DNA from 3 places in the Corynebacterium suranareeae genome. Region 3 is predicted to be linked to each of the others. Evidence: predicted binding sites of a transcription regulator. Region 3 holds the regulator's gene; each other region holds the start of a gene.
The links. Region 3 encodes LexA, which represses DNA repair genes until DNA is damaged. Its sites were predicted from a motif close to CGAACANNTGTTCG; they were not measured.

Region 1 (7,992 bases), 520 kb from region 3:
AGCGTTGGTTCTCCCCTTCCTGGCTGGAGAACAACCCTGCATCCCGCGAACACTTTGAAGCCATGGTTGCAGGTACCCCTTCTGAAGGTTATGCGCTGTGCTGCGAAGCCCTAGCCACCTGGGATTTCACCAACCGTCTTGGAGAGATCACCGTTCCAGTGCTCACCATAGCCGGTGCAGATGACCCTTCCACGCCTCCAGAAACCTTGCAGATCATCGCCGACGGCGTTGCAAACGGGCGCGCAGAAGTACTAAGCCCCGCTGCACACGTGCCCACTATCGAGCGCCCATCTGAGGTAAATGAACTGCTAGCGCAACATTTCGCTTAATGTTATAAGCATGTTTACAACTAGTCTCCTGCCCCGTCGCCAGTTGTTGCTTCGGCGTTTACTCGCTGAATTCACCACTGATCGCCGGGGCAGGTTTCTTGTTGTCACCGGACCTCACGGGGTTAATAAGGAGCATTTCACCCGGGAGTTCGCCGCCGAGTTGGGGGAATTTGAGGTCAACCATCTTCTCAAAAAACGTCCGCGGCTAAGCATCGTCGTGGTCGATGATGTGCATTTAGCTGATCCCGACGATATCCAAAAAACACTCAATTTGGTGCACACCAAGGGCCTGATCGTGTTGGCCTCTGCCCCGCACCGGATCCCAGGCGCCACGGATTTGCTGGCGCTGCCACCACTGACGGTCGCGGAAACCGCGCTGCTTGCGCGCCAAATCGTCGGCCACTGCACGCCAACCACCGCCCACCGCCTCAACGACGCTGCAGGTGGGTTGCCACAACTTATCAGAGAGCTTCTCGACGCCACCCCCATCGATCACTGGTCCACCGACCGCCCTACCTTAACCGTGCCAGAACACTGGATGACCACGATCGACATTAAAGATCCAGTGCTTCGGGAAGTTGCATCGCACCCATTCTTTGATGGCTGCCCCGTTGGAGAACTCAATGCCGATAAGTTTGTCGAAGACGGGACGTTGATTCACGAAAACGGTGTCTTAAGATTCCGCAGCCCAGAAGAACGAACCCTAGTCAGAGCATCCACCCCGCCGTCGATGGCTAAAAACCCGCGGGAGTGGGAAACAACGGAAGGGGGCGTCGATAAGCTTATTGCCGCTGGAAACCTGCCACTTGCCCGGCTGCATGTGGAGGAACTACCCCAGGCCGAAGAGCAGCGCGCCTTTTTGGCGCTGTATGGCGGGCAATCTTTTGAGGCGGCGTCAACCTCACCGTTTTACGGTCTAGCCACCTGGGATCCGGACACCATGCGCGGCAACCCGACGTTTGACATGTTTGCCGATGCCTTAGACACCGGCCATTTTGAAGCAACGCCGCGCCCAGATGCCCCAGCAGAAGCCCAAATCCATGATTTCATCAGCGGCTGGTTGGCCTTAGTTTATGATGATCCGCTAACCGCCCGCCGTTTGCTGTCCAGACGCGGCCCCTCCGATTTGGTGGGCTTGTGGCAATCCGCATTCCTTGCACGCGCACACTATGTTTTAGGTGAATTCCAACAAGCCTCCGCCGTGGTAGAACGGGGCCTTGCCACCGGCGATCGCACCGGAGCTTCCCTGCTTGAGCCAGTCCACCTCTGGACCGGCGCCCAAGTAGCAGCCATGTCCGGGCGCACAGAATTAGCCAACCACTATTTGCAGCGCCTCACTGTTCCAGATGATGCATTTCTCATCCAAAAACTCAGTGCATCCATGGGCAAACTCATCACCGCATCCATGACCTCTGACACGCGTGCCGCCTCATTAGCGGGCGATCGCATGGCCTCGGTTGTGTACACCACCAATACCCAACAGCCCGGTTTTTGGGCATGGGAAGATATGTACGCAATCTCTCTAATCCGCACCGGACGCATCGATGCTGCCGCCGCTGTGATGGATGGGATCCCCGACTCCACCATCCCATCGCTTCGGGCACGAAACTTAGTGCCGCAGGCAAATATCGAAATCCAACGAGGCTCCACTGCGCGCGGAGTAAAAATGCTCTCAGAAGCCGTCGATCTGATCTCCTCGGTCAACATGCCAGCTTATGAAGCCCGCATCCTTTTCGAATACGGCCTCGTCCTTCGACGCATGGGCAGGCGCAGCCAAGCCGCAGAAATGTTTACGCACGCTGAAGAAGTATTCACCGCCATGGGAGCAGTCAGCCTCGCTGCACGATGCCACGGTGAAAGAAAAGTCGCCGGAGTTGGTGGACCACGCAGATCAGCGCAGGGTCTTACCCCTCAAGAAGAGCAAATCACTGCGCTGGTCGTGGACGGATACTCCAACCAAGAAGTCGCCCGCGAGCTTTCCTTATCCGCCAAAACGGTGGAATATCACCTCACTCGGGTGTATAAAAAGCTCGGGGTTCCCTCCCGTGGAGCGCTCCGGGAATTACTTAAGGTCTGATACCGCGTTGTTCAGCAACTTGAAACCGTGGTTTGAGTTCGGCACACCCGCATACACCGCGGTGTGCAAAATGACCTCACCAATGGTTTCCTGATCCACACCAGCGCGCAGGGCAGCACGAATGTGCATATCCAACTCGCCGTCGTTGCCCACGGCAGTCAAAATAGCGATGGTCAACAAACGACGCTGCGTGTGATCCAGACCGGGACGCTCCCAAATATCACCCCACGCCGTGCGAGTGATGAAATCCTGGAACTTCTCGGTCACCTCAGTGGTGTTGTCCACTGCACGATCCACGTGTGCATCGCCCAAAACTGCGCGACGGTTTTTCATGCCGGTTTCATAACGATCCATTAGTTAAAGTCCTTTTCCGTAGATTTCTAGTGCTCGTTCTGCCAAATCTTGCGCATGCCCGGTTGATCCCTCAACTCGGCTTGCCATCACATCAACATTGACGGTGATGCCATCAATGCTGGTAGATGCCCTGCTTACTGCAGAATGAGTCACTGCTGCCAACTCGCGCAGCGTTGCCCACTCCGCGTGCCAGCTGCCGGTGCCGCGTTGTAAACGGCAGTCGAGGGCGTCGAAAAGCGTTGCTAGAAGCCCAGGTGCCCGGCGCGCGTAGCCGTCACACGCAATGGCCGCCGCTGGGTTGGCCTTGTGAGGCATCGCGGAGCTGCCACCGGGTGATTTCTCCCGCAGCTCGCCGACCTCCGTTTGCGAATAAAACACCACGTCACCAGCGATTTTGCGCACGACACCAGCAGCCGTAGCCAGAGCTGATGCAATCGCCGTAACCGGGGTGCGGTCAGAATGCCACACCCACTGCGGATCAGAAAGGCCCAGTTCGCTAGCGAGTTTTGCCTGGATCTCAAAACCGCGCGGATGCACAGCGGTCATATTTCCGCTGGCCCCGCCGTACGACACCGGAAACTCCAGCGCCTCCAACGCACGCTGCGCATTAACCACTGCAACCAACCAGCCGCCGGTCAGCGCGCCAAACGTGGTCGGCGTAGCGATCTGCCCCAACGTACGCCCCATGATCGGCGTGGCTTTATGCTCGTCGGTGAGCCCGGCCAGGTCAGCGCCGAGCTTTTTAAGCTTGTCGACGACCCCCTCCACTCCCTCTTTCATACACAACATCAACGCAGAATCAATGATGTCCTGACTTGTTGCACCAATGTGAATACCTGCTGGGTTGATCGCTTTGAGATCTTTCACCAGCGGAATAAGCGGATTCCCGCCTTCTGCTGCTCGCCTGGACAAATCTTCTACATCCAGTTGATAAGAATCAATGGTGGCCTTAGCCGTTGCCGCGTGTTCAGGAGCTGCTGCAACCGCCAAAGCGACCTCCACGACAAGAAGATTGTTTAGAAACGTCTCGTCGGAGAGGCAGCTGAGGGGTTCTCCGCTCCCAGCAAGGTCGGAGTATAAGGATCGGGTCATAGGTTTATTTAGAGTCCAAAGAATGGGGTTTCGTTTTCTTCAGCTTGGACGATGATGTCAAAGCGGAAGCCGTCATCTGTCTTTTTCGCAACCAGCAGATCACGACGCTCAGCAGGAACCACAGCCAGAACTGGGTCCGTGCTCAGATCGGTATCTGGCAGGTATGCGCGAGTGTACAGACGTTCTAGAATGCCACGTGCGAAAAGACCAACCTTGAAGTGCGGTGCCTCATCATCAAATGCACCGGGAACCAAGGTAGTAAACGTTGCTTCGCCCTGCTCGTTGGCCATTGCGCGGCCCAATCCACGGAAACCATCAACGGTTGCAGCTTCCTTGCGGTTCGGATCCAAATCGGAGTTGTGCACTCCTTCTGGATCTGCCTGCCACAGCTCAAACATGGCATCTGCAATTGGGTCGCCATTGCCATCAACTGCGGAAACAGTGAAGGAGATAGCTCCTTCAGAACCTGGCTCCACAAGGTGCTCTGCGCCCTCGAGGGTCAGACCAATGTGAACATAAGGGCCCACAGTCTGTGAAGGAGTAATGCCGAACTCTGCTTCATTTTGATCGACGATATTCGACTGCTCGTAGCGGAACTCGCCATTTTTCCCTGTATCAATCATTGAAAAACCCTTTACTCAAATGGGGTGGCGTTGCGGCCACGAAGGACGATGTCGAACTTGTAACCAAGCGCAAAGTTTTCACGAGTCTCGTCATAATCAAATGTTGCGATCATGCGCTCACGTGCACCCTTGGGCACCGCATTGTAAATCGGATCCTGGAAGAACAGTGGATCGTTAGGGAAATACATCTGCGTAACCAGACGCTCAGTGAACTGACGTCCATACAAGGAGAAGTGAATATGCGCTGGGCGCCATGCGTTGTGGTGGTTACCCCAAGGGTAGTTACCTGGCATGACAGTCCAGAAGTGGTAGTGGCCGTCCTTGTCGGTCAATGTACGTGCCACACCGTTGAAGTGTGGGTCCAGCGGTGCTGGCCACGAGTCGTTCTTGTGGCGGTAGCGTCCAGCTGCGTTAGCCTGCCAAGCTTCAACCAAAGTGTGTGGAACTGGCTTGCCATCGAATCCGAGGACACGACCGTGGACGAAGATGCGCTGGCCGATTGCCTCGCCACCGTTGACCTTGGTCATGTCGTTGTCGGTTTCACCCAGATCGCGGTCACCGAAGACAGGTCCCGTGGACTCGCCGAGTCGGCTGGGGACCATGATGAGATCGTTGCTGGGGTTGCGTTTGATGGTGGTCCGGTACTCCGGGAAGTGCAGTGGGGAGTATTCGCCTCCCGTCGGGGCGAAGTGTGGGATGTCCATGCGAGACCTTTCTAACGGCTAGTGATGTAGATCTCAAACTAGGGGCGATTGAGGTCATTGACAAGTAGTTCGAAAAGCGAACATGTCATATTGCGCGTTTAGATTCACTGCCAGCGCAAACCCCGATCCTCAGGGGTTAACTAGGGGTGTGCATAAGGGATCACCCGCCCAATACTTTGGGTGAACTGCGGAAAGCTAATTCACGCCCAGTTTCCGACCCCTACCCCCGCTAATCGTCCAACACTTCCAGTGAGCTGCGGAACTTCTCAAATGATTTTTCCATTCGCGCCGCCAAGGTTTGACCCCATTGTCCGGTTGGCATTTCTTGCGCCAAGGGCCCCACCGGCTCCGTGACCACAGTGCGGTTACACGGTCCAATCCAAGCAACCCTACCCATCGAATCTATGGCAGCACGGACTCGCTTATCAGTTTTCATGTTGTGGTGATGCGCGCACAGACACTGCAGGTTCCACGCCGCAGTCACCCCACCCTCCTCGCCAAAGGGAATCACATGGTCAATCTGACAATTATCAGCAGACACCGTGCAACCCGGATGCCGGCAAGTCCCATCCCGGCCCATGACATACAGGCGCAATTCGGGGCTAGGGGTATATCCATTTTCCACCCGGGTAGCAACGGCATCTAAGTCAATTACCTTGGAGGTAGTTTTACCAACCTTGCACGATTCCTCCTGAGTAAGAAAACCCACCCCCGGAATCCACGAGACCCCTCCAACCAATGGCGTGTACACCGCACTAACCACCTTGACCTGGGTGCGCCCCTCAATAAACCTCACCAACGCCTGAGCGAGGTCTTCCCCCTTTTGCTTAACCTTTTCCAAGGCCTTATGAAACAGCTTTCCAGTAATTCCGCCAATATTTCCGCTGATATAGGTACGCCCATCTACATGGCGAAACGTTAAAGTGCCATCATTTCCCTTTGGCCCACGCTTCTTACCAGTGAAGGTAGTATCCAACTCCTTGATCCAGCGAGTAATCAATCCAGCCAATGCAGAAGCCTCCATGAGGGCCTGCCCCGGCACGCGCGGAGTGAGCTTTTCCGCGATACGACGATCAAGCTCATCCCACAGTTCTGGCTTTGCTTGCTTTACCGCTTGCATAATTCTGGCCAAATATGGAACACGCACATGAAAATGCGTCTCTACCACCACCCGTAGAATTGGCAACTTTTCCAATGCCCAGATGGCATTAATTGCTTGCCCAATAAAGTGCTTGGACTCCCCGGTAATGGTTTTAAGCTCCATGATCAATGTACTGGCATCAGCCTCAGGGTTTGCAATGAGCAAACTCCATCGCTGGATTTCCATTTGAGCCATCTCATAGTTGATCCGACTCTCTGGGCTATTTGGGTCCTGATGGCTAAAGTAGGTCATTTTAAAAGCCCCCTAGTGTTGTAAACTCCCCTGACTTAGCTCATTACCTAACACCTTATTTCAAACATGCTACACAAACAAGTGTTCTAACGAAAATTTGTTCTAATCGTTACCGGAAAGAAAAACCGCCTTACCCAAACTGCAGGTAACGCGGTTTCTTAGCTAATTAACCTTTGAGGTAATACTCCAAAGCATTAGGATGTTTTGCCAACGGAGTGATCTTCACATTCATGTATTTGAACATCGGGAAGCCACTCAAAATTGTGTGCAACTCATCATGATCATCAACATCAAAGATGGAGTAGTTTGCGTACTCGCCGACCACCCGCCAGATTGCCTTCATAATGCCGCGGGATTGTAAATCCCCGGAGTAGGCCTTTTCCTTGGCCTGAAAATCAGCCATGACATCGGCATCCATGGAATCAGGAAACTCAACATCCATGCGTGCTAGAAAAAGCATCAGTTTTTCTCCTTATTTACGGGTATAGAAATTGACCTTGTCCATGTCTACATCAACACCTAAACCTGGACCCTGCGGCACAGTAAGTTGCCCATCCTTGTATTCGAAGTCTTGGACAATATAGGTGTCTTTAAGCAGCTGTGGCCCAAAAAGCTCAGTGCCATAGGAAATAGCCTTGGTTGCTGCTGCAAATTGGAGAGATGCCGCAGTACCAATTGGCCCCTCGAGGCTGGTTGCTCCGTGACAGGCAAGTCCACCGGCCTCAGCGATAGCTGCAATCTTCTTGGATTCCAGCAATCCTCCATGCTTGGTGGTCTTCAGCGCGATTACATCCGCAGCTTGGGCTTTCACTACAGCCAAAGCTTCTGCAGGGGTCCACACGGATTCATCCGCCATCACGGAAACGTTGGTGCGTCGAGTAATTTCACGCAGGGTCTCCAGGTCATCGGCGGGCGTAGGCTGCTCGAAAAGCTCCACGCCAGCCTCAGCCAAGCGTGGCAAGTACTGCAATGCCGTACGACGATCCCAGCGGGCATTGATGTCAATGCGGATGGATACTCGGTCGCCAACTTCACGGGCCAGTTCAGCTACGCGGCGGGTATCTTCGGCTGGATCACCGGCGCCCATCTTCAGCTTGAACGAGCGGTTTCCGAACTCCTCAATGCGCTCTTCGATTTCCGCCACAGCCACATCTAGTGGCAACACGCCAAGCGCCCAGGTGACATCCACCTTGTCACGCACGGTGCCGCCAAGCAGGTCGCGGACAGGCACATTAAGGCTGCGGGCCCAGGCATCATGCATTGCGACGTCAACAGCCGCCTTGGCATAACGTGCCCGCGCAACTACCCGCTCAAGGTCTGTCATAATTCCTGCCAGCTCAGAGACAGCACGTCCGATGAGCACTGGGGCGAGGTAGCCGTCGATAAGCGCCTTCATGGTTTCCACCGACTCGCCACCCCA
Region 2 (7,992 bases), 1.0 Mb from region 3:
CAGAGCACTTCCGCATCCTGCGCGCCAAATCACTTGGCAAATACAAGCAGTTCCGCAAAGCCCTCGAGCAGCTGGATTCCGAAGGCGTTGTCCAGATCCTCAAAAACGACCTGCGCGGCGACGCCAACCCAGTCATGGCTGCGGTCGGTCCGATGCAGTTCGAAGTGATGCAGGCCCGCATGGAAGTGGAATACAACGTCGAAACGGTTGCCGACCCAATTCCTTACACCGTCGCCCGCCGCACAACTGCCGAAACCGCACCTGAACTGGCGAAGCAGCGCGGCGTGGAAATCTTCACCCGCACCGACGGAGAGCTGATTGCCCTGTTCAGCGACAAGTGGCGCCTGTCCTTCATCGAGAAGGAGCACCCTGATTTCGTGCTGGAGTCGCTGGTAGCTGAGTAATTTACTTGTCGGGAGTGTGCTTGTCGACGTCTGGGTTGTTGGTGGCTGGGGTCTGGTGCCTCGGGCTGTGGGCAGGGGTGTGTGCCCGGTACCAGGCACACTACAGCGGCTGGTAACAGGCACAGGCTAAAACAGGGTATCGACAGCAGGACTAGACACATCACCCGGTACATCGTCTGGTGGTCCTGGTGGATCCGGTGGTGGGTGGTGTGGTGGTTGGTGGTGTGGTGGTGGGCCGTGGTGTTTACGTCTCGCCCACGCACCACCTGAACTATCTGATGCAGCAGAGCGGTTACACACCGGACCTGAACCATCCGCAGGATAATGCGCTGCCCGACCTGTATCAGGATCGCGGTCCATATAGCCTTTCCCATTGACCCCACTACGTGAATCATCAATACGGGGATGATGGTTATAACACTGCTGGGTTAAGTTCACCAGGTTGGTCAACCCACCTTTAACCCACGGGTCAAGATGATGAACCTCGCACTCTAACTGCGGGCGATCACAATGCGGGGCACTACACACTAACTCTGAGGCGAACAACGCAATCCGCTGCATGAGATTCGCTGAGCGTTGCATCCGGTTAACATTCAACGCTTGCCCGGTTGGTCCATCAAGCAGCACAGCGAAGTCGTATTTCGCAGCGATCAGATTCATGATTTCTGCCAGGTTGAGTGCGTACCCGGTGTTGGTGGGGTACAGCTTGTTCAGTGGGCTGCTACCACCATTACTGTTAGTGGGGTCGGTGGTGTTGATGTCGTTGATGTCATCGGTGGTCATGGAGATGATGATGCTGGCTGTGCCACCGCGTGCTGGGGTAACAATGCCTTGGTTGTAGATCTCCATGATGTGGTGCAGTGCGTCAGCATGGCGTTGTCCACGGCTGCGGGTATCGTCTGCTGGTGGGGTATCGACCAGGTTGCCGCGTTTGGTTAAGGGTGCGGTGTTCGCTGCGATTAGTGCTGCGGTGGTAGCAGGGATCAGGCCGCTGATGCGGACCATGTTGTTGGCATCGGGTTTACTAAACGCCAGGTAGCGTTTGCTCATCGCGGTGATGCGATCGGGGTGAGCGTTGTTAGCTGTGCGTATTTGGTTGCGTAGCCAGGTGCGTAGGTCTTCTGGGGTGCGCCAGATGGCGTGGGTGAGTGCTTGGTGGCGCAGCTGGTCGTAGCTGGGTGTGGTATTGGGGTTGAGGTGGGTGAGTTCTTCGGTGATGATGGCGTGTTTTTCCGCGCTGATCTGCGACTTGCCACCTGAGCCACCTGAGCCACCATCGGGCTGGTCATTGCCATCAGTGTCATTGCCTGTACCGGTATCCCCTGGGTTGGGTTCTGGGTCAGGGTCATCACCACCGGAATCCCCAGAATCACCACCGGAGTCAGTATCGCTGCCACTTTCACCACTGGTGCTACTGCTGGTTTTGCCTGTGGTGGGGTAGAGGGTGTGGGCGAGGGTGATGCGGTGGTGGGCGCCTTTTTTTGATAGGCCGAAGGTGGTGGTGAGGTAGTCGATGAGGTGGGTGGAGCCGATGGTGTGGGCGGCGTTGGTGCGTTCTGCCAGTGCTGTGGCTTGTGCTGCGATGGTGGCGTGGTGGTTGATGGCGTGTTCGAGTGCTACAAGGTCTGGCTCGAGGGGTGTGTAGTGCTCGAGGGTGACACCGTCAGCGTCTAGTAGTGCTGCCAGGTGATTATCGATGGCGTGTAGTGCGGTGGTGATTGCGTTGACGTGGGTGCTAATGCTCATGGTGTCCCCCCTTTCCCTGTGGGTCCCCGTTTTGTTGTTATCACCTACCCTACCCGCCCATGTGTTCGAACGCAAGGGTGATATGCAAACACTTATTCAATACAGGACGAAGGCAGAATTACGTCCAATCATTCCCTACATTTCCCAAATTTTCCAGGTCACAGAGGGTTATCCCCAGGTATCAAATCCGACAAGCTAGTTATCCACAGGACTAGCAGTCGCAGAACCCGCTACTCCCCTTTTTCCTCGTAGCCTATGAAGTGTCAACCACCCTAAGACCTAAGGAGACACATCATGAAACCAGGCCACTACTACTGCGGGCACTGTGGAGAAACTCATTTCGGGGCTCCAGCACTCAATCTAAAATTCCCGGATCCCGTCATCGAAGCCCTGGAACGTGGTGATCGAGTTTCTACAGGATCTTCCGTCTGTCAAATTTTATACCCGAAGCCTAAACGCCATTTCATCAAATCTAATATCGAAATTCCCATCGATGGCGGTAAGAAAAAGCTTGATTATGGCGGCTGGGTTGAAGTTGAACATGCCGATTTAATCACCTATCTCAATTACCGCAACGGGATGAGAAAGGTTCGCCTCCCTGGACTTCTCGCCAGTAAGTTCCCTGGACTAGAAGATTCGTACGGGACGCCAGTTCTATTGACGGTAAAGCATGAGGACTTCTATCCTCATTTCCAGCCACTGGAGGAAACATCAAGCATGTACCAAGACTTCACCAATGGAATTTCTTCAAGGGAAGCTGACCTAAGAATCAACAGCTGGTTCCTTGCGATCCACGGGTACGTGCATTAACCGAGTGCACTAACCAAGTGCATTACCTACAACATTTACTTCAACATCGAGGCAATACCCATCACACACAACACGAGTGCCACGAAGTAACCAGCCCATTTTGTAACTCGCTCTTTGTTTTTCCCAACCAGCTCAAACAATCTACCAACTGGACTTTCCGGATACTTTCGAACTAAGCCAACGAGAATCGCTACGATAATCGGCAAGCTCAACGCTAAGGTCGCATAGACCACGAGTCCGCCATATTGAATTGCTGGGCCAAAGTTTCCAACACTTAAGTATCCAAGCCCGGCATAAAACGGAAGTGATGTCGCGGACTGGACAATTCCCAAAATTAGTCCAGCTCCAACGGTTTTCCAGCTTGGGGTTTTTACTGGTGCCAGGAATCCATCAAGTTTTCTAGTGCTGTCAGTTTTGGACACCAGAGTGGCTATGAAAGAAACGATACCGGTTGCAAGAAGTATGAGACCAAACCAAATTGAGTCGAGAAAGCCTTGAACTACCCCCTCAAGGCCATCGAAGACGAGCATCACCAAGATACTGAGGAGGAAAACGCCGAGCCAGTCGCCTGCAACTAACAGCGTAGCGATTGGCCCATATTTTCCCTTCCGGGGCAAAAGTGCGGCAATTGCAACAATTATGCCAATGAGCAGGACATTTACTGAGTCCAATAGAGCGAAACTCACGGCATGAAACAATTGGGACACCTTTGATCGACGGCAGTTTTTAGGTTCAAGCAGGGATATACAAGTCGAGCTGCTTAGACATTTCGACATTACCCTTGCTTGAAGAATCGGCCACAATCCCCAATTGTGTTACCGCCTAAACAAATTACCCGTCAAACAAACTACTGCTCCACTGGCGCTTCAGTAACAATAATTCCATCAGAATCTGCGTAAACGTAATGTCCGGGAATGAAGTCGATGCCACCGATCGAGACCACTACGTCCCGGTCTCCTGATCCGGTTTTGGTTGATTTCCGCGGGTTGGTTCCGAGCGCTTTGCAGCCGAAGTCCATGGTGCCGATGACTGCGGAGTCGCGGATTGCGCCGTTGACAATTACTCCAGACCAACCGTGTTCCTTTCCAAGACCGGCAATAATGTCGCCGACTAGTGCAGTGTGCACGGAGGCATCACCGTCGATAACCAGTACTCCCCCAGGGTTGTCCTCACTCAAGATGGATTTCAGCAGCGCGTTGTCTTGAAGGCATTTCACAGTGGTGATCGTTCCGTGGAATTCTTTCAGTCCTCCAAGGTCTTGAAATTGGGTATCGCATGATTGCGCGTCGTCACCGATGATGTCTACGAGGTCTGCTGTTGCAATGAATCCTGGCGTGTTTTGAGTCATGACCACAGCATAGATCGAAAACAGTATGCTTGTCCTGCAAAATCGAGATTTACCCCACAATCCATCCCGAAACCGCCATTGGACACATTGCTCCATCTGAGCTTTAAACCAGCCCTTGCACAAAGCTAAACTTGCACACGTTGCGCAAAATTTCCTTGTCTGCGAAAAATTCCATCCATTTCTCGCAACTCATTTCAGCAACGGCAGAAGTAAAACAACCTCTCCAATCTTTAAAGGACAATTGTGGCAAAATTCCTCTATAAGTTAGGCTCTACGGCCTATCAAAAGAAGTGGCCCTTTCTTGCGGTCTGGCTGGTCATTCTGATCGGCATAACAACTTTGGCTGGCCTGTATGCCAAGCCAACGTCGAGTAGCTTTTCCATTCCTGGCCTCGATTCGGTCACAACCATGGAAAAGATGCAGGAACGCTTCCCTGGCTCAGACGATGCAACGTCAGCGCCAACTGGCTCGGTAGTTATCCAGGCACCGGAAGGAAAAACCCTCACCGATCCAGAGGTTCAGGCTGAGGTAAACCAGATGCTGGAAGAGGTTCGTGCAACTGGTGTGTTGCAGGACCCTGATTCTATCGTTGACCCCGTGTTGGCTTCCCAAGGTCTTGCTGCTCAAATGACTCCTGCTCTGGAAGCTCAGGGTGTTCCTGCAGAAAAGATCGCAGCTGATATTGAGGCGGTGAGCCCGCTTAGCCCGGATGAAACCACTGGCATTATCTCCATGACTTTTGATGCTGATACCGCCATGGATGTCTCTGTGGAGGATCGCGAAAAAGTCACCAACATTCTTGATGAATACGATGACGGCGACCTCACGGTTGTCTACAACGGCAACGTCTTTGGAGCTGCTGCAACCAGCTTGAATATGACTTCTGAGCTCATTGGTCTGCTAGTTGCCGCCGTTGTTCTGATCGTCACTTTCGGTTCATTTATTGCCGCTGGTATGCCGTTGATTTCTGCGATTATTGGCGTGGGTATCGGCATCATGGGCATTCAGTTGGCAACAGCATTTACTGATTCTGTCAACGATATGACGCCTACTTTGGCTTCGATGATCGGTCTTGCGGTCGGTATCGACTACGCGTTGTTCATTGTGTCGCGTTTCCGCAATGAGTTGATTTCGCAGACTGGTTCTAATGATTTGGAGCCAAAGGAATTGGCGCAGCGTTTGCGCACCATGCCTCTAGCGACGCGTGCGCACGCGATGGGTATGGCTGTGGGTACTGCGGGTTCTGCGGTTGTCTTCGCAGGCACCACGGTGTTGATCGCGCTGGTTGCTCTGTCGATTATTAATATTCCATTCCTTACCGTCATGGCGATTGCAGCTGCGATTACTGTTGCCATCGCGGTGCTTGTTGCGCTCACGTTCCTCCCAGCACTTCTCGGATTGCTTAGCACTCGCATTTTCGCCGCGCGCGTGCCAGGGCCTAAGGTTCCAGACCCTGAGGATGAAAAACCCACGATGGGTCTGAAGTGGGTTCGCCTTGTGCGCAAGATGCCGGTTGCATACCTGCTGGTTGGCGTCGTTTTGCTCGGTGCAATCGCAATTCCTGCGACCAATATGCGCCTGGCCATGCCGACTGACGGCACGGCCACGCTGGGCAGCGCGCCACGCACCGCCTATGATTTGACGGCAGATGCGTTCGGCCCGGGCCGCAATGCGCCCATGATTGCGCTTGTCGACGCCACGAACGTCTCAGAGGAAGAACGCCCCTTGGTATACGGCCAAGCAGTCGAGCAATTCTTAAACACCGATGGTGTAAAGAATGCTCAGATCACCCAAACCACTGAGAATTTCGATACCGCACAGATTCTGATTACTCCAGAATTCGATGCCATCGACGAGCGCACTTCTGACACATTGGCTACCTTGCGCGCAGATGTTCAAAGCTTCGAAGATGAAACTGGTGCAACATACGGAGTCACTGGTGTGACCCCAATCTATGATGACATTTCTGAGCGTCTCGGCGACGTCCTCGTTCCTTATGTGCTTATCGTTTTGGTGCTTGCATTCCTCGTGCTGTTGCTGGTGTTCCGTTCCATTTGGGTGCCTTTGATCGCAGCTCTTGGCTTCGGTTTATCAGTTATCGCAACCTTTGGTGCAACGGTGGCTATCTTCCAGGAAGGCGCTTTCGGCCTCATTAACGATCCACAGCCGCTGCTATCCTTCCTCCCAATCATGCTCATCGGCCTGGTGTTTGGTCTAGCGATGGATTACCAGATCTTCCTAGTAACCCGCATGCGTGAAGGCTTTACCAAGGGCAAGACAGCTGGAAATGCAACATCGAATGGTTTCAAGCATGGTGCCCGCGTGGTCACCGCTGCAGCGCTGATCATGGTCTCGGTGTTCGCCGCGTTTATGGCACAAGACATGGCGTTTATTAAGACCATGGGCTTTGCGCTGGCTGTTGCTGTGTTCTTCGATGCCTTCATCGTTCGCATGATGATCATCCCAGCCACGATGTTCTTGCTGGATGACAAGGCTTGGTGGCTGCCTAAGTGGTTGGATAAGATCCTTCCAAACGTTGATGTTGAGGGCGAGGGTCTGACTGAGTTGGATGAAACTCGCACCAAGGAATTGAAGGAAAATGCAGGTGTCGGGGCTTAGAGAAACTAAAAAGGCTGCTACGCGGGCAGCGTTATCACGCGCTGCGGCTAAGATTGCCTTGTTTGACGGCCCCGAGGCGCTCACGGTTGCCTCGATAGCGGCGGCAGCCGGGGTCTCCCCCAGAACTTTTCATAACTATTTCCAGTCGCGGGAAGATGCTCTGTTTGAGTTCATGGTTATTCGGGTTCAAGAATTAACTGCGCAGTTGGATAAATTGCCAGTTGAACTCGATCCCAGGGATGCTATCGAACAGTTAGTTGTCACCCATTTGCGCGATGGCGATAGTGAGTTGAATTCCTTCAGCGCTATGTTTCGCATCGGTGAGATCTTAGAAACTCTAGAGTCAACCACCTGCAGCCTCGACAGAGATGTGTTGATTGATCCGTTGGTGAAATTCCTGAGAGCGAGGGATCCACACCTCGATGAGTTTGATGCTGCTATTTTGATTCACTTGAATGCGGCAGCTATTGCTACTTCTTTGCAAACTTTTTATCGGCACCCTGAGCCTCGGGATGTTGAAGATGGGGTTGCATTGATCCGTCGGGCGTGTAGTTGGATCAAGAGATAAAAAATGTGGTGTCTTATCAAAGACACCACATTTTTTTCTTATTCGTAGAAGCTTCCAGCGGATTGGCTAGATCCGGAACTTCCTGCAATTACTTCACGGACACTGCTGCCAACCTCGGAGCTTTGGGAGCTACCTGTTGCACTTCCGATTACGGTACCAAGGCTTACGTCAGAGGAAAGCTCTGAAGAAGACTCGCTGGAGGTTACGCCGTTCGGGTTGTAAGTCGGAATAGGGCCACCATCAAGGCCAAACCCTTGCATCATGAGTGGGTAGAAGCGATGAAGTGCTTCATTCCAGTAGTCCCATGAGTGGGTTCCGGTTGGGCGGAAATCATAGTTGATGTTTTCAATGCCCATTTGATCAGTTGCGGCTTTGAGGTTGTGGGTGCATGTATTGGACATTGCTTCGATCTCAAATCCGACAAGCACGCGGTTTTTAAATGCATCCTCATCGATTGGTGCATTGTCACCGATGACATCAATTTCAGAGAAGATGCC
Region 3 (7,992 bases):
TCCCCGCACTAGTTGTCTCCCCCACTGGTGTGTCGGTGAAAGTGATGCCTACCAAGGCCGCGGCGGATGCCTCAATGATCACCGCCACGTTGACGCTGTTAATGCGTGAAATTGAGGTTTCCACCAAACAAATGGTCAAGGGGTTGCCACTCCAGCAGCGTGTTGCGGTAGATAACTACCCTCATGGCGGTGCAGATGGTTTAGTTTCCGATGCGCGTGTCGCAGCCATCCGGGATTTAATGTTTGCCCACGGTGGTGCTGTTCGATCTCCTGAAGAGTTCGAGGTCCTTTTATCTAAGGTTAAACCGGAGACTGCCGGTGTTGTGCGACGCACTGTGGTTACTCTTGCCCCAGCACTCGTCCAATATGCCCAGGTAGTTTCAGAACTGGAAACGTGGTCTGGGCCAGCAATCGACGATATGACTGCCCAGTTAGATTTCCTTCTTCCGGAACGAGCAATCAGCATTCACGGTATTAGTCGGTTGCAGCACTTGCCACGCTACCTTCATGCCCTCTTGATCCGTTTGGAAGAAATGAATCAAAACCCTGATCGGGACGCCGACCGCCAAGATGAAGTGAATTTCGTTGAGGAGCAACTAGAAAAGCAGCTTAAGAAGCTTCCCGCTCAGCGGGCACACACGAAGGAAGCAAAAGATGTTGCCTGGCAAATCCAAGAGTTGAGGGTGAGCCTGTTTGCACAGCGTCTGGGAACTCCCCGGCCTGTGTCACCACAAAGGATCCAAAAAGCGATTGCAAAGCTTCGGTAAAAATTGACCCCAACGGTGACGGTGAGCTAGCCAAGTTCGGCACCTTGGCTAGTCTCTCCCTCTGCGACGCATAAGTCGGATCTCTTTTTCGAAATCATCTGCGCTTTCAAATGATTTATATACAGATGCGAAGCGAAGATACGCTACTTCATCTAGTTCTCTAAGTGGGTCAAGGATTGCTAGTCCAATATCGTTTGCTCGAACTTGGGAGCTTCCGCTGCTACGTACGGCTTCTTCCACTTGTTGCGCAAGCCGCTTAAGGGCATCATCTGATACGTCTCGCCCCTGGCAAGCTCGCCGAACACCAGTGACAACTTTCTCCCTACTAAAGGGTTCTGTAACGCCATTCCTTTTAACCACCAGGAGCACAGCTTTTTCGATCGTGGTAAACCGCCCTTGGCATTCGCTGCACTCTCGACGTCTACGAATCGAGCTTCCAGCATCGATCACACGTGAGTCGATAACTTTGGAATGATCATGTTGGCAAAATGGGCAATACACTTATGGCTCCTCATCTTTCACTTCAGGCATTTCCATTTAATCCTTGAAGTGAACTGGCGGTTAGTCCATTAGTTTATGCCAGCAGCGCGTCGTTTTGGATTATCGGTCCAGGCTGACTCCGACTACTTGTGTTTCATAGAAAGTCTGCGTTGCTTCTTCCTCGCCTGACTGGGACAGCACAATCCCTGCAAAAATTACGAGCCCAAATAACCCACCACCTGCCCATTGCTTTAGTGATTCTTTAATCGAACGCGCGTGAGGATTATGGTTCTGCGTAGAACCTGTAAAGTGCTCACGTAGATGTTGCTGTGATATTGGATAATTTTTCCGCCCATGTGGCAGAATTCGAAGACTTTCGGGGCGACAGAACCTATCACTATTCGAACAGTCAATCGTTCGAACATGACGTTTCTTAACTCGCTCTACAGACGGCACTTCTTGCATCCAAACCGCAGCAGATGGCACCACAACCCCCTGACGTCGTGCACCCGATTCCAGCCCGTTAGCAGCATAAATAGTCATCTCAACTCTCCAACCGTATTTTCTTGCCCACATCATAACGCTCGACCAGGACACCTTCGAACACTCATACCGTTCACATGTTCGAGTGATTTCCCATGTTCGATTTATAGCACCCCATTCGAACATTTGTCTAGAGTTGGGTGAAAATCGTCGAACACTCGTACCATTTCCGCAGGAAAACATGTATGGTTAGAAATTAGAGAAACTGACAAAGGTTCGAATAGCTCAGCTTCATCGCAATGCGGTGAACGTAGCCGAAGTTTTAGGCGTCACCCCAGGTGTGCAAAAGAAAGGGAAAAGGGAGATGGCAATCGAAAAGAAGCCAGCAGGAGCGCGAGGCAGTCGTGGTAGCCGTACTGCCAAGACGTTGCCAAATGGCAAACCAGACCCAGCTGGCCTATCTGACAGGCAGCGCAGAATTTTAGAAGTAATCCGAGATGCTGTGGTTCTAAGAGGTTATCCACCAAGCATTCGAGAAATCGGTGATGCAGCAGGACTCCAGTCCACATCGTCTGTTGCTTACCAGCTTAAAGAGTTGGAAAAGAAGGGATTTCTTCGCAGGGATCCCAATAAACCACGTGCTGTAGATGTTCGTCATCTTCCAGAAACTGAAGGCCGTGGCCCTAAAGCAAGTGCTGCTAACAAAAACAAGCAAAACCAAAGCACTTCCCCAGATCCTGAGTTGTCGGGACAGACTGCCTTCATTCCAGTCGTTGGAAAGATTGCTGCCGGAAGCCCGATCATGGCTGAGCAAAACATTGAAGAGTACTACCCACTTCCAGCCGAGATCGTTGGAGATGGTGAACTGTTCATGCTCCAAGTAGTCGGTGAGTCCATGCGAGATGCGGGCATCCTTACCGGTGACTGGGTTGTTGTTCGCTCTCAACCAGTAGCAGAGCAGGGCGAGTTTGTAGCGGCCATGATTGACGGTGAAGCTACCGTGAAGGAGTTCCATAAGGATTCCTCTGGTGTCTGGCTGTTGCCACATAATGATACTTTTGCGCCGATTCCTGCTGAAAACGCAGAAATCATGGGCAAGGTTGTTTCCGTGATGCGCAAGCTATAGATCAGCTTTTAGCCATCCCGCCTTGAGATGTGTTCTCACATCACGAGGCGGGATTTCTGTTATTTAGCCACATTCGGGGGTAATCGGGCAAATAAGTTTTTCTTAATCTAAAAAGTGACTTTACCTGTGGGTTTTCGGAGTTTTGTCGTCAGATTTTGAAAAAATCCTGCCCGATTTTTTGATTGTTTACCGATTTCACACCTCCACTTGCAACCAAATGAGGCTTTTGCGCGTTGTTCAGTGAGACAATAGGTTAGAAATTCGGACATATTTAGTAAATAGGCTTTTTGCTTTAAGGAGTGGCATGTACGCAGAGGAGCGCCGTCGTCAGATTGCGTCATTGACGGCAGTAGAGGGACGTGTAAATGTCACAGAATTAGCCGGCCGCTTCGATGTCACCGCTGAAACCATCCGGCGCGATTTGGCGGTCTTGGATCGCGAAGGAATTGTCCACCGCGTACACGGTGGAGCTGTTGCCACTCAATCCTTCCAAACTACAGAGTTAAGTTTGGATACCCGTTTCAGGTCTGCATCTTCGGCGAAGTATTCGATCGCAAAGGCAGCAATGCAGTTCTTACCAGCCGAGCATGGAGGACTGTTCCTTGACGCCGGTACAACTGTCACTGCTCTAGCAGATCTTATTTCAGAACATCCCAGTGCAAAGCAATGGTCGATTGTGACTAACTGTTTACCAATCGCATTGAATTTGGCCAATGCAGGACTAGACGATGTTCAGCTACTAGGCGGCAGTGTTCGAGCAATCACGCAGGCAGTTGTTGGTGATACTGCATTGCGCACTCTAGCGTTGATGCGTGCTGATGTGGTGTTTATCGGTACCAATGCATTGACTCTAGATCATGGGTTGTCTACGGCTGATTCCCAAGAAGCAGCAATGAAGTCAGCAATGATTACCAACGCAAATAATGTTGTGGTGTTGTGTGACTCCACAAAGATGGGCACCGACTACCTCGTGAGCTTTGGTGCCATTAGTGATATTGACGTAGTGGTGACAGATTCCGGTGCACCTGCAAGTTTTGTTGAGCAGTTGCGTGATCGTGACATTGAAGTTGTGATTGCAGAATGATTCTTACTGTCACGGCTAGTCCATACCTGTTGAGTACTAATGAGCTCAACGGTGAAATCGAAATTGGCGAAGCAAATAAGATTAAGCAAGTCTCTACTGTTGCTGGTGGATTTGGCACAGGTGTAGCCGCCACATTGTTTTATGGTGGCAATGAAACATTTGCGGTGTTCCCTGCTCCGGAGATTTCGCACTATATGCGATTGGTAACTTTTGCTGGTTTGCCGCATGAGATTATCCCCGTGGCTGGTCCTATCCCGATGCATATCACCATGCGGGATGGGGATGGAAATGAAACCAAATTTAAAGATTCACCGATGCCGCTGGATGTTTCTCAGTTGGCAATCCTTCGGGATCTAGTGGTTCGCCGCGCTGAGGATGCTGCGTGGGTTTTGCTCGGCGGCAATCTTCCTTCCATTGCTCCGGCTGCCTGGTTTGTTGATGTGGTGAGATCTCTTCGTCTTTATCATCCTCACGTCAAAGTCGCTATTGCTGCTACTGGGGCTGCGTTGCGTGCTGTTATCCGCCAATTAGCTGCAACATCACCAGATGCACTTATTGTTGCGGCGGAAGAAATTGAAAAAGCTACCGGATTGGAAGCTAAGGCATTGCGATCCCCTTGGGCTGAGGGTGATCTCTCCCCTGCCGTCGAGGCTGCAAGAGCGTTGATTGACAGGGGCGTCGTTGAAGTATTGGTTACCAACAAACGTACTGAATCATTGTATGTTTCTGCCTCTACTTCACTTTTAGCTAGCTACGACAGCACACCAGGAAAGCAGGGTGTGAATTGGCGGGAATCGTTTACGGCAGGTTTCCTCGCAGCTTCCAATGGCGGTAAGACCACGACAGAAAGTCTCATTAACGCTGTTGCGTATGCGAATGCAGAGGGTAGTGAATGGGATAACTACATCCCTACCCCAGATAAGCTTCGCACGGAACATGTGGTGATTAAGCAATTGTCTTAAGGAAACCCCATGTACACGGAAAACTGCCTCGGACTCAACGTAAACGAAAGAGTCCGAGGCAGTTTTTCACGCCTTGTTTAGGCTCACATTAGCTAGCGGCTTCGATAACTTCACGCACAGCTGCGCGAGCTTCGGTTGCGCCTTCGGCGTCAAGTGCTGCTTCTGCTGCCTTCTTGCAGGTTTCCAGTGTGACTTCCGCCAACTGCGCACCCACTGCTGCAAGAGCAGTGGAAGCTGCAGAAAGTGAATTCACACCGAGACCAGTCAGTACGGTGGCAAGCAGTGGATCTGCTGCTGCCTCACCACAAACTCCGACTGGGGTATCAAAGCGCGCACCCTCATCGCAGGTGTGCTTGATCAGGCGCAAAACTGCTGGCTGCCATGGATCGGTCAGGTAGGCCAATTCTGGAGACATACGATCGGCTGCCATGGTGTATTGGGTCAAGTCATTGGTACCAATGGAGACGAAATCTAGGTGTGGCATGATCTTATCCGCCATAAGTGATGCGGCAGGAACTTCGATCATCGCACCGGCGATCAGTCCGCGTTCGCGGCAAAGGTCTGCAAACCACTTGGCTTCATAGGCGGTGGCAACCATAGGAGCCATGACCCACGTGGGGGCTTCATCGCCACGGCCAAGGTCGTTACTTGCTTTGGCAATTGCATCAAGTTGGCGGGTGAGTAGATCAACGTGGCCACGTGCAATGCGAAGTCCACGAACGCCTAGCGCTGGGTTCATTTCATCTGCCATTGAGGCAAATGGCACTGGCTTATCGGAACCTGCATCAAGTGATCGAACAACGACCTTTGATTCAGGGAATGCTTCCAGCACCTTCGAGTAGACTGCTGCTTGCTCATCTACGGTTGGCTCTTCAGTTGCTGATAGGAAGCACAGCTCGGTGCGGAAAAGGCCAATGCCTTCTGCTTCCGTCTTGGCTGCCTGCTGTGCAGAGTTGCCATCTTGAACATTGGCAAGAAGTTGAACGCGGTGTCCGTCTTTGGTTTCCGCTGGGCCTTCCCACTCCGCAATGCGGGCTGCTTGTTCTAAGGACTCTGCCACGAGCTTGGTGGCCTCAGCTTCGTCGGCGTTGCGGTCAATGGTGCCGAGGCTGCCGTCGATAAGCACTTTTTCCCCGGACTTGATGTCCTTGATGCCAGCGCCGGTAGCAACGATGCAAGGAACGTTGAGTTGGCGGGCAATGATGGCGGTGTGGCTTGTTGGGCCACCAAGTTCTGTGACAAGTCCCACAAAGAGATCTGTATCAAGTGCTGCGGTATCCGCTGGGGAGAGGTCATCGGCGAATAGGATTACCTGGCCGGATACATCAGGAAGACCTGGCTCTTCATCGCCACGTAGCTCTGCGATGACGCGGTCGCGGATATCACGAAGGTCTGTGGTGCGCTCTGCGATCAAGCCACCTGCGGCTTCAAACATGGAAATGAATTTGGTGGTGGCAGCAACAACCGCGTACTCGGCTGGGTGTCCACCCTTGATGCCCTTGCTTACAGCTTTGCGCCAGCCTCGGTCATTGACCATGCCGGAGGTTGCTTTAAGAACTTCTGCTGCTGGGCCTTCTGCAGCTTCGGAGCGTTCAAGCAGGCGGGAAGAAACCGTGCCTGCTGCAACATCGAAACGCTCTTGTTCTGCTTCGCGCTTATCTTCGGCGATTACTTCGCCTGCTTGGGGCAGTTCGGGTCGTGGAGTAATCCACACCGCACTTGCATAACGGACTCCACCGACAACGCCGGTGCCCTTCAAAACAGTGTCATGATTCACATCATCCACAGTAGTCACCCATCTTCACAATATTTGAGTTAATTTCCTCAAGATCACCACAAAATCAACAGTTGTGCAACTATTCAAACATTTGGTTATTGACAAACAGACACATATCAACATAGCGTGGTGTTAAACGATCATCATATTTCAAAGGTTGAGACCATGATCACAAACTAAAGTTACTCCAGCTTGTGGCGGTAATTTTAACGAGATCCAATCTCTTCCCCATCCTAGTGATTCACGCCACATCGTGTGGTTTTTCTCAGTAACTAGGTGAAATTTTGCAGTTTAACCAGGCTTTTTAAAAATTTCATACGGTTCCCCCACAAACGGAACCAAAACAACACAGGTCAAAAACCAGTTTTCGCAGTGGAATTTCTTTTCACAGGTTCAACAACAGGTCCAACATTCCTAAAACACTGAAATTTAACGAGGTGCACATGGTCAGCCAAACGGAAAGGCAGCAAGCAATTGTTGCTCTGCTGGCACCCACTGGGGCTGTGTCTGTTGGAGATCTAGCCGAGCATTTTCAGGTCACTACTGAAACTGTCAGGCGTGATCTTCGAATCATGGAGTCTTTAGGGCTTTTACAAAGGGTGCACGGTGGTGCAATCGTCCCAGAGCCGATGGGTACTTCTCCCCCTTTGCTTAAACCAGCTTTGGTCGAAGGATTGCCGCCAGAGCCACAGATGCTCGAACTCGCTGAAGTGGCAGTTTCTCTTATTCCACCTACGGCACGCAGTATTTTTCTCGATTCTGGGTTAGCGTGCTTAGCCATTGCCACGGTGGTGGGAGATCCTCCAGAGGATGCTCGGTGGACTGTAGTAACTAGTTCTCCCGGCGCGGTCATTGCCCTGTCCAGTACAGATGCCGCAGCTGCTGTGATTTTGAACGGACAAGTGCATGGCAAGAGTTCGTCCATCATTGGTCCTACTGCGGTGGATATGATTTCCCAATTGCGTGCTGATATCGCCTTTGTGGAAGTCGATGCAATTCAATCCGATACCGGATTGTGCACCTTTTGCCCAGAGACCATTCCCATCAAACAAGCCATGATCAAAAATGCTGCTTTTACCGTTGCTGTTCTCAGCCCGAGATCACACCATGATCAACAACAGCATCGGTTGAAACATCGTTTTGCTACCTTGGCTGAATTTGATGCGCTTGTCACCGACGACAACATGTTAGATTTTCCAGTTTTGCCCGACCACAACTTTCAGGTGGTAACCCCATGATCATCACATTCACCCCAAATCCGAGTATTGATTCCACGTTGGCTCTTGGTGAAGAGCTTTCCCGTGGATCAGTAC

Region 1: a site for LexA is predicted at 6,647-6,660, ahead of N24_RS12455 (HNH endonuclease signature motif containing protein). Genes of this name have one in related genera too.
Region 2: a site for LexA is predicted at 2,205-2,218, ahead of N24_RS05360 (HNH endonuclease signature motif containing protein). Genes of this name have one in related genera too.

The regions. Positions count from the first base shown of each region.
Region 1 covers NZ_AP017369.1:2,685,624-2,693,615, forward strand. The annotation lists gene pcaD (3-oxoadipate enol-lactonase) at 1-329, shown strand, start outside; gene N24_RS12430 (helix-turn-helix transcriptional regulator) at 340-2,406, shown strand; gene pcaC (4-carboxymuconolactone decarboxylase) at 2,392-2,760, opposite strand; gene pcaB (3-carboxy-cis,cis-muconate cycloisomerase) at 2,764-3,852, opposite strand; gene pcaG (protocatechuate 3,4-dioxygenase subunit alpha) at 3,861-4,475, opposite strand; gene pcaH (protocatechuate 3,4-dioxygenase subunit beta) at 4,487-5,179, opposite strand; gene N24_RS12455 (HNH endonuclease signature motif containing protein) at 5,409-6,572, opposite strand; gene catC (muconolactone Delta-isomerase) at 6,739-7,032, opposite strand; gene N24_RS12465 (muconate/chloromuconate family cycloisomerase) at 7,045-7,992, opposite strand, start outside.
Region 2 covers NZ_AP017369.1:1,122,265-1,130,256, reverse strand. The annotation lists gene N24_RS05365 (peptide chain release factor 3) at 1-404, shown strand, start outside; gene N24_RS05360 (HNH endonuclease signature motif containing protein) at 531-2,150, opposite strand; gene N24_RS05355 (DUF2199 domain-containing protein) at 2,445-2,960, shown strand; gene N24_RS05350 (hypothetical protein) at 2,996-3,646, opposite strand; gene rraA (ribonuclease E activity regulator RraA) at 3,808-4,314, opposite strand; gene N24_RS05340 (MMPL family transporter) at 4,552-6,927, shown strand; gene N24_RS05335 (TetR/AcrR family transcriptional regulator) at 6,908-7,495, shown strand; gene N24_RS05330 (alpha/beta hydrolase) at 7,534-7,992, opposite strand, start outside.
Region 3 covers NZ_AP017369.1:2,162,407-2,170,398, forward strand. The annotation lists gene hrpA (ATP-dependent RNA helicase HrpA) at 1-767, shown strand, start outside; gene nrdR (transcriptional regulator NrdR) at 816-1,268, opposite strand; gene N24_RS16640 (hypothetical protein) at 1,368-1,790, opposite strand; gene lexA (transcriptional repressor LexA) at 2,095-2,856, shown strand; gene N24_RS10125 (DeoR/GlpR family DNA-binding transcription regulator) at 3,161-3,940, shown strand; gene N24_RS10130 (carbohydrate kinase family protein) at 3,937-4,902, shown strand; gene ptsP (phosphoenolpyruvate--protein phosphotransferase) at 4,991-6,688, opposite strand; gene N24_RS10140 (DeoR/GlpR family DNA-binding transcription regulator) at 7,123-7,917, shown strand; gene N24_RS10145 (1-phosphofructokinase) at 7,914-7,992, shown strand, end outside.